4 regions of the Peribacillus sp. NPDC096540 genome follow, and region 4 is predicted to be linked to each of the others. Evidence: riboswitches for the same ligand, from Rfam matches in the RefSeq annotation. Region 4 holds a riboswitch; each other region holds the start of a gene.
The links. Region 4 has a riboswitch for preQ1 ahead of ACQKMR_RS21215 (QueT transporter family protein). Riboswitches for the same ligand answer to the same signal wherever they lie in the genome.

Region 1: another riboswitch for preQ1. It lies ahead of ACQKMR_RS07300 (VUT family protein); the one in region 4 lies ahead of ACQKMR_RS21215 (QueT transporter family protein).
Region 2: another riboswitch for preQ1. It lies ahead of queC (7-cyano-7-deazaguanine synthase QueC); the one in region 4 lies ahead of ACQKMR_RS21215 (QueT transporter family protein).
Region 3: another riboswitch for preQ1. It lies ahead of queF (preQ(1) synthase); the one in region 4 lies ahead of ACQKMR_RS21215 (QueT transporter family protein).

The regions. Positions count from the first base shown of each region.
Region 1 covers NZ_JBNNTG010000005.1:114,227-116,430, forward strand. The annotation lists gene ACQKMR_RS07295 (TetR/AcrR family transcriptional regulator) at 9-578, opposite strand; PreQ1 riboswitch class I at 853-895, shown strand; gene ACQKMR_RS07300 (VUT family protein) at 947-1,489, shown strand; gene ACQKMR_RS07305 (hypothetical protein) at 1,504-1,659, shown strand; gene ACQKMR_RS07310 (TolB family protein) at 2,166-2,204, opposite strand, start outside.
Region 2 covers NZ_JBNNTG010000005.1:110,863-113,066, reverse strand. The annotation lists gene queE (7-carboxy-7-deazaguanine synthase QueE) at 1-56, opposite strand, end outside; gene queD (6-carboxytetrahydropterin synthase QueD) at 49-519, opposite strand; gene queC (7-cyano-7-deazaguanine synthase QueC) at 519-1,181, opposite strand; PreQ1 riboswitch class I at 1,240-1,282, opposite strand; gene ACQKMR_RS07270 (methyl-accepting chemotaxis protein) at 1,477-2,204, shown strand, end outside.
Region 3 covers NZ_JBNNTG010000006.1:47,226-49,429, reverse strand. The annotation lists gene ACQKMR_RS08155 (aspartate kinase) at 1-369, opposite strand, end outside; gene queF (preQ(1) synthase) at 904-1,404, opposite strand; PreQ1 riboswitch class I at 1,508-1,553, opposite strand; gene ACQKMR_RS08145 (EamA family transporter) at 1,684-2,204, shown strand, end outside.
Region 4 covers NZ_JBNNTG010000029.1:13,302-15,505, forward strand. The annotation lists gene ACQKMR_RS21205 (hypothetical protein) at 1-258, opposite strand, end outside; gene ACQKMR_RS21210 (YbaK/EbsC family protein) at 522-1,043, opposite strand; PreQ1 riboswitch class I at 1,212-1,256, shown strand; gene ACQKMR_RS21215 (QueT transporter family protein) at 1,263-1,748, shown strand; gene ACQKMR_RS21220 (TVP38/TMEM64 family protein) at 1,869-2,204, shown strand, end outside.

The DNA.
Region 1 (2,204 bases), on a different contig from region 4:
GCAAAAAATTATACAATACTCTTTATAATATTTTTAACGTGAAAATTTGCTAAGCTTTTTACATCTTGATATGAAAGTTGTGTATTAATATAAAAAGTTATAAAGCCGTGGAGCGAAAGGAAAATAGACCATATTAATGCGGGGTTTAGTTTATTTTCGGTAAGGTCAGTAAGAGAACTGATTAGTTTTTCATATGTTTTATTAGAATCAATTTGAAGTAAATGTTGAATTTCTTTTTCTTTAGATAAAAACATGATTGCATAATGATTTTGCTGGGTTAACCCAAACTCTATAAAGCATAGTAATATCTTCTCTATTTTTTGAGAAGCCTTATTTTCAGTTATGATGATATCATCTATTTTATTATTCAATAGAGAAAAATCCGTTTTTACCAAACTATAAAAAATTTCAGCCTTATTTTTAAAATGATAATAAATGGCGCCATGACTACAATCTAATGTTTTAGCTAATTGCCTCATTGAAACTTTTGAATACCCAACGGATGCAAAAAGTTTCCGGGCTTCATTCAATACCATATCCTTAGATAATTCTTTTCCTTCTGATTTCCTTGGTGACATAGTATCACCTCCATATTTATTGACCAGTGGTTAATTAAATCATATAGTAGAGTTTTGTAATTGTCAAATACTAGAATTAAATGATTGGACAGGAGCTACTCCAATCAATCTGCCGGCAGCATTCACAGGTAGTAACTAAATTCGAAACACAAGCCAGAAGTCCAATTATTAATAAGTATTTACTGAATTCGTTTTAGAAATAGGTAATGTGGAAACTTCTTGATTTCCATTCATTTTCAAGCTACGATAAATAAGGAAATGATAATCCGTTCCGGCGGAAGAGGTTCTAGCTACCCTCTCAAAAAAACTAAGGGGAACAGTGCTCTTTCTTAGGGTGCTGTTTTTTCTGTATAAGGAGAATGAATTAAATGTTAAGAATTCTATTGTATTTAGTATCCATCGTCACGGCGAATGTGGTTACAGCAGCTTTTGATCCATTACATTTGGGCATATTCATCATTCCGATGGGTACATTGCTCATCGGAGGAACCTTCATCTTTCGAGATCTGGTCCAGAATAAATTCGGCCGTGCGAAAACCTATATGTGTATCGTTACTGCACTTATTTTATCTGCATGTGTATCATTTTTATTAGGAGATACGTTATTGATTGTATTTGCTTCCGCATTATCGTTCGTGGTCGCAGAAACAGCGGATACGGAAATTTATACCCGGTTAAAACTTCCGATGAGTTGGAGAGTATTTTACAGCGGGATTGTCGGAGGATTTTTCGATTCGGTGATATTTGTTGTGATTGGACTTAGCCCACTAGGTGCCAACATTTTGCCATGGGAAGCCGTACCAGCTGCGGTTTTTGGCCAAATCATTGTTAAAACAGTTATTCAGTCAATCGGTGCAGCCCTGTTGGGCCAGATCAATCTAAGACAGGAGAAACGCGTTGTCTCTGGATAGGAGGGAAGCTCTCAATGGATGGACCCAAAAAGGAAGAAGATAGATGCTATTGCCTGGAAGCTTTTCGTGAAAAATATGGTCCGGATGTCCAAGGAGACTGTATGAAGCTATCCTGCGCCAATTATCGGAAGCATAAGGGAATAGACAATCATGATAAACGTAAACATTAATATAAATAGGAAACGATCTGTATAAGTCGAGAAGGAAGGACCAAATTTGGTTCTTTTTTGTGTGTGAATAATAAGGTTCACGAGTAAATCGTGAAAACTCACGAGTAAACCGTGATAATTCACGAGTAAAACAGAAACTCACGAGTAAATCGTGATAATTCACGAGTAAACCAGCAAAACTCACGAGTAAATCGTGATAATTCACGAGTAAAACAGAAATTCACGAGTAAAACAGAAACTCACGAGTAAAACAGAAACTCACGAGTAAATCGTGAAAACTCACGAGTAAACCGTGATAATTCACGAGTAAAACAGAAACTCACGAGTAAATCGTGATAATTCACGAGTAAATCAGCCAAACTCACGAGTAAAACAGAAACTCACGAGTAAAACAGAAACTCACGAGTAAATCGTGGTAATTCACGAGTAAACCAGCCAAACTCACGAGTAACCCCATAAAAAAAACTTCCGGCACCGTCAATAATTGGTGTCGGAAACTCTATTCATTAATTAGGCAACAAAATTTCTTCGGGGTTGTCTCCATC
Region 2 (2,204 bases), on a different contig from region 4:
ATACCCTCCCCTTGGATTGTCGGGCCGAAGATTTCCATAACAGGCAGCTTACTCACTTTCCATCCACTCCCGTCTAGCTTCAGCATAACTCGTCGGCGTTTCATATAGACGAACAAATTCGACTCTAGCACCCTCATAATTCTTGGCTAAAAGGGCTTCGGCCATTTTTTCATAAATCCAGACAACCATATTTTCAGCTGTTGTATTCATGAGCGGCAGTGTTTCATTTAAATAACGATGATCAAGGTAGATTTCAATCTCATTTTTCCAAATTTCTTTGATATCACCAAAATCTATCATCAAACCGCGTGAATCCGTATATCCGCTCAATCCGAAAATAACCCTATAAGTGTGGCCATGCAAGTTCTTGCATTTGCCTTCATAGTCATGAAGGTGGTGCGCGGCATCAAAGGTGAATTCCTTGCTGACCATGACCCGCTTGCTTGAGTAGTTTAATTGATTCCGTTGAATATCTTTATCTATTTTTTGAAGCTTATCCACGATAGTAAAACCGTACATTATTTAAGCACCTGCCGTCTGCTTACATAGTCATCCAGCCCTTTTTTCCGAAGCTTACATGCCGGACACTCACCACAGCCGTCGGAAATAATCCCGTTATAACAAGTCAGAGTCTTCTCACGGACAAAATCGAACGCGCCAAGCTGATCCGCAAGCTCCCATGTTTCCTCTTTATTCAGCCACATAAGCGGCGTATCAATCACAAATGACTGATCCATCGACAAATTCAAGGTCACGTTCAACGATTTAATGAATACATCGCGACAGTCTGGATATCCGCTGAAATCCGTCTCGCAGACACCGGTGACAATATGCTTTGCCCCAATTTGACTTGCCAATACCCCCGCAAACGAAAGGAACAGCAAATTCCGCCCCGGTACAAACGTTGACGGCAGTTCCCCGTCTTCTCCATCCTCAACTGCGATTTCACTTCGCGTTAACGCATTCGGCGCTAGTTGGTTCAACAGCGACATATCCAGAATATGATGGGTAATGCCCAGTTCCTTAGCAATTTTTTGCGCGCATTCGATTTCCAAGCTGTGCCGCTGATTATAATCAAACGTAACCGCTTCTACTTCCTCAAATCGCTCCATTGCCCAGAACAAACACGTCGTACTATCCTGGCCCCCGCTAAACACAACCACTGCCTTTTCCTTCTTCATCATTTCTATAAAACTCCTTTTTACGGAAAAAAACAGTACCCTAAGAATAGAGTACTGTTTCTCCTTAGTTTTTTTGAGAGGGTAGCTAGAACCTCTTCCGCCTAGCGGAATATAATAATTTTCCAAATTAATAGTAACTTGAATATGAAAAGAAATCAAGATGTTTATATCAAACTGATTACAAGACCGAATGGAAAACTTTGTTATACAACATATCTTCCTTTACCTTCTTAAATATCCTATTATTTTTCCGATAAAAAGGGTAACAAAAATATAGTAAAAGGGGTTCATTAACTTGAAAAGTATTAAAGTAAAGATATTGGGGGCATTTTCACTCATCATATCTTTGTGTATCATCTTAGGAGCATTTAATATTTATAGTAGCAATAAGTCACTTGTACATTCCAAAGATATTATTAGCAATGAATTGCCGGTTCTTATTGATGAAGAACAACTACTCAATAATCTTGCACAAAGAAGCGCACTCGCAAGAGGCTATATTCTATTTGGCGACGAAAGTAATAAAGAGAGGTTCTTAAAATATACCGAAGAAAGCAAAGTCATTCAGGAGGATCTTTTAGCCTTAAATGATTCTGACAAAATGAAGGAATTGATTCAGAAAAGCGTGGATTGGAGAACAACTATTATTGACCGCGTATTTGCACAATATGATCAAGGAAATGAAGAACGTGCTATAGAAATACTAAAGAATGAAGTTGCACCAATAAGCAATGAATTGATGGATGGGTTCAGGGAGCTAGCTTCCGAACGCGAGAAATCGATTGTCGCTTCCGGAGAAATCGTCATTGCAAGTGGAGAATCAGTTAAAACGACAAGTATCATTATATCCATTGCCGCTGTCATTATCGGCCTTCTGCTAGCGTTTGTAACAGCCAATATTATTACAAAACCTCTCCTTAAAATTAGGGACAGAATGAAGGTTGTGGCGAATGGTGAGCTGAACCATGAACCTTTAAAGCACAATTCAAATGATGAAATTGGAGAATTAACGATGTCCTCCAA
Region 3 (2,204 bases), on a different contig from region 4:
ATTATTATCTTCACCGCTTGCCTTTAATGCATCCAAATAACGCTTCGGATTATTTTGATCCGCACGTAACAACGTGTGCAAATCTTCACGAATCTCTTTAATGATATCCTCTGAAATATCTAATTCTTCAGCAATACTTGCATATCGAGTGACCACATCTTCTATCAAGAGCTGGCCGTTCTCCCCGCGAAGCTGCTGTTCAGCAACTTCGATCAATAAATCCGTCACCTTTATATCATCGGAATTGCGTTTTCCTGGAGCCGAAACAACAACAATCTTCCTCTCAGGATCAGAAACCACAATTTCGAATACCTTTTTTAACTGTTCACCTGACGCAAGTGAACTCCCGCCAAACTTAGCAACTTTCATCCCGACATCCCCTATTTTCAAAAATATTCTGTCAAAATCAACTCTCCCTATTATTACGTGTTTTGACAAAACAATCAAGAGTTAATTCCGTTATACAAGGACACTTGTATTTTTGATAAAGACAAAATTGATAAAATTATTGAATGAGAATGCAGAAAAACGTATAATAATCCCTCTTCTTTGTAGCACTTTTCACATTTTAAACGGTTCATTTTCAAAAAAAAACGTCAAAACAAAATACCTAGATTCTGTTTTGACGGGTTAAATTAAATATTTTAGGATCAGTGAATCCATGGAATCACTCGATAGGTTTCATCCTTGCAGCTGTGTTTTTCTGTGGAGCTTTCCCCTAACCTAGTACCTGTCAATAACTGCATAAGAGCCCCTTTCTTACTGAGCTCTGATTACAGAATGAAGAACCTCTTCTTCTGCATTCGGTGGTAGGTACATTGCAACTGCCAGGCATAGGCTTCGTAACAGTCATTTTCGAAAGATGACTAGGGGCTCCAACCACATTAGAGGCTCCTCTAATGTTTAGCGATTATCTACAGTTTCAGGATACAAGTCGTGATTCATCAAGCGAAAATTCGCCATTTCCTCAAACTTCGTCCCTGGTTTACCGTAGTTTGTGTATGGATCAATAGAAATTCCGCCCCTAGGTGTGAACTTGCCCCAGACTTCAATATATTTCGGATCCATCAACTCGATTAAATCGTTCATGATGATGTTCATGCAATCTTCATGGAAATCACCATGATTGCGGAAGCTGAACAAATAGAGTTTCAAAGACTTGCTTTCGACCATCTTCACACTAGGAATATAGCTGATGTAAATGGTCGCAAAATCCGGCTGGCCAGTAATTGGACATAGGCTTGTAAACTCCGGACAATTGAACTTTACAAAGTAATCCCGGTTCGGATGCTTGTTATCGAACGACTCTAAAATTTCAGGCGCATAGTCGAATGTATATTTTGTCCCTTGATTTCCAAGTAGTGTGATATCTTTTTTTAATTCTTCTTCTTTTCTTCCAGACATAAAAAGTCCTCCTCTTCCACGTTTCAGGGAGATTCATAAAATGGGCCTCTATATAACAAAAACCATATCTCCTCAAAGATATGGTTGATTCGCGAAAAATATCAAAGCCATAGTTTTTTTAAGAGGGTGATGCTATGAACCTCTCCCGTTTATCGGGAAATATTTTAAAATTGTCATAGTAAATATAGAAAAAAATATCTAATCTGTCAATCTTACTTTTTAAATTTGGTTTGATTCCTACATGCATTCAGCTTAAAATGTAGAAGAAGTTTATCCTATATGAAAGAAGAGATTACGTCAATGTGGATTTTTGCAGCCCTCATCACGAGTTTATGTTTCGGAATCAATAACAGCATTTTTAAATGGAGTAGCGGAAAGGGTTACTCAAAAGTACATATCCAATTTTTCTTTTATTTTTCAGCTTTTATTTTAGCCATATCTTATGGAGTATTTGTGGATGGTTTACAGTTTAACTGGCTGTCCATCATGCTTGGTGGAGCCATTGGGGTACTGAACGCTAATGGTAATATCCAGATGGCAAGCGCCTTTGAAAAAGGGCCGGCAAGCTTGACATCCCCATTAATCGCAGCGAATGCAATATTCCCCATTCTCTGTGCAGCTTTAATTTTTCACGAACATATTTCTACTTTGCAGTGGAGTGGAATTGTCTGCATGTTTCTTGCTACATTAGTCATTCAGTATACACCTAATGCTAAAGGTAACCATCAATATGTCCCTTGGATGATGCACACATTATTATCCATTTTATCTTTTGGTGTGCTCGGCATTCTTATGACGAC
Region 4 (2,204 bases):
AAAAGATTTCAAATACTCCGCAATCCTGCCTTCACCAAGTTCTTGCCTTTCGATATATCCGATAATTTCCCCTTGATCCTCCACAGCCAATATATCGAAATTCTTTTTTTCCAATTCTTTTTGTATCTCCAGTGCTAAATCGTTTTTATGGCAAAACTCAAGCTCTTGGGCGATGCTCTTAACCGTGATATTTTCTTCATAAAGAGTTTTAAGACTGAGATAACTGCTATTGTTTTTTTTATAGCTTTCATTGAACATCTTTTACCCTCCACTTACGAACTTTCTGAACGATTTGCCTATCCGCCATGTTGAACAAACCTCCCCTAATTAGACCGTTAATTTACATCTGCGGTCAACTTTTCAGAAGAAAATGGGAGCAAACCTATTCGGAACAAGTTAAAAGCTTACAACTAAAAACCCTGTAATAAAAAGAGAACAGGTAATGTTTCTCGTTATCAACAAATAAAGTCCACCCAAGTGGACTCATTTCCATTCTATGTGGTTCTTTTCGGTACGATAAATCAAAATCCATCAACTGCCTTACCTACTGCTGCTTCCTCATTCTGCTCTTCTCCCCACCCCTTACAAACATCCACCCAATCCTTTGCTCCTGAATAATCAAATAATTCAGCGAGTTTGAGTTCTATTGCAGAGTTCGCACTTCCGCATGCTGGGAATAATGACTCAAAGCGCTTCATCGACACATCAAGGAAAACATCTAGGTCATTTGCCAACCCAAACGGGCAGACTCCTCCAATGGCATGACCGGTCTGTTCAAGCACATCCTCAGCTGACAACATTCTTGCCTTGAAGCCGAACATCTGGCGAAATTTCTTATTATCCACTTTTGCGTCCCCAGCCGCTACAACCAAAATCGCATTTTCACCTGCCCCCTTAAAGGAAAGAGTCTTAGCAATCCGCGCAGGGGTAACGCCGATGGTTTCTGCTGCCTCAATCACGGTAGCACTCGATGTTTCGAACTCCATTACATCGCCTTCCCGGTCCCATTTTTTAAAATGGCTCTTGACACTCTCGATCGACATATTTTATCCACTCCTTTGAAGTACATGTAAAAATAATATCATCATTTATTGCAATAAATCAAAATCCTTTTAGACATCCACAGCTTGAAAACTCATTATTTTAAAACCATTCTTTACAAATTGACGAAACAAGCTTACATGGGATACTATTAATCTTCGGGCAAAAGCCTAAACGTGGTTCGTAACCATCCCACGATAAAAAACTAGGGAGAGAGTAAAATGAATGTTCGTACACTCGTGATAAGCGGGTTATTGGCCGCCTTATATGTGGTGGTCTCATTGGTGTTTCAACCAATTTCATTTGGAATATATCAATTTCGGGTTCCGGAAATATTGAATCATCTGATTGTATTTAATAAAAAATATATCTACGGTATCGTGGGCGGCGTCTTCATATCGAATCTGCTCTTTTCGCCGATGGTGCCATATGACTTGATATTCGGGGTTGGGCAATCTCTGCTTGCCTTATTGCTTGTCATTTTTGCCTCACGCTTCATAAAGAGCATTAAAGGACGGATGATCGTTACGATTATCTTTTTCACATTCACCATGTTTTTAATTGCAATCGAACTGAACCTTGCCCTGGGTTTTCCATTCTGGTTAAGCTGGATGACCACGGCTGTCGGTGAGTTCATCGTCCTTTTGGTTGGTGCGCCACTTATTTATGGAATGAATAAAAGAATTCAGTTTGAAAAGTGGCTTTAAAGGAATCTTCGCTTCTTGAACCCACTATAATGGAAAAGAGCTATCTGCTTCATGCGGTAGCTCTTTTTTCACCATTGAACATGAAGATGATAAACTATTAGTTAGAATGGTGGTGCCCTTTTGAAAAAAATAATGACCTTAATCGGTCTACTGGTAATAGTAATATTTATCGTTTCCAATGCAGAATTATTCACTATGGTTTGGGAAAGTGATTTGGATTCAGTTATAACCATATTGACAGAAAACCTTTTGCTTACTTTTGTTGTGACATTTGTGTTGATGATTGTCCAAAATTCTTTTACCATTATACCCTTAATTTTACTTCTAACCATCAATGTCACGATATTTGGATTCATCTATGGGTACCTATGGAGTTGGGTTACAAGTGTCGTTGCTTCAGGATTCATTTTTTATGCAGCCAGGCACTGGTTTCAGGCACTCCTCTTAAAGAAAATG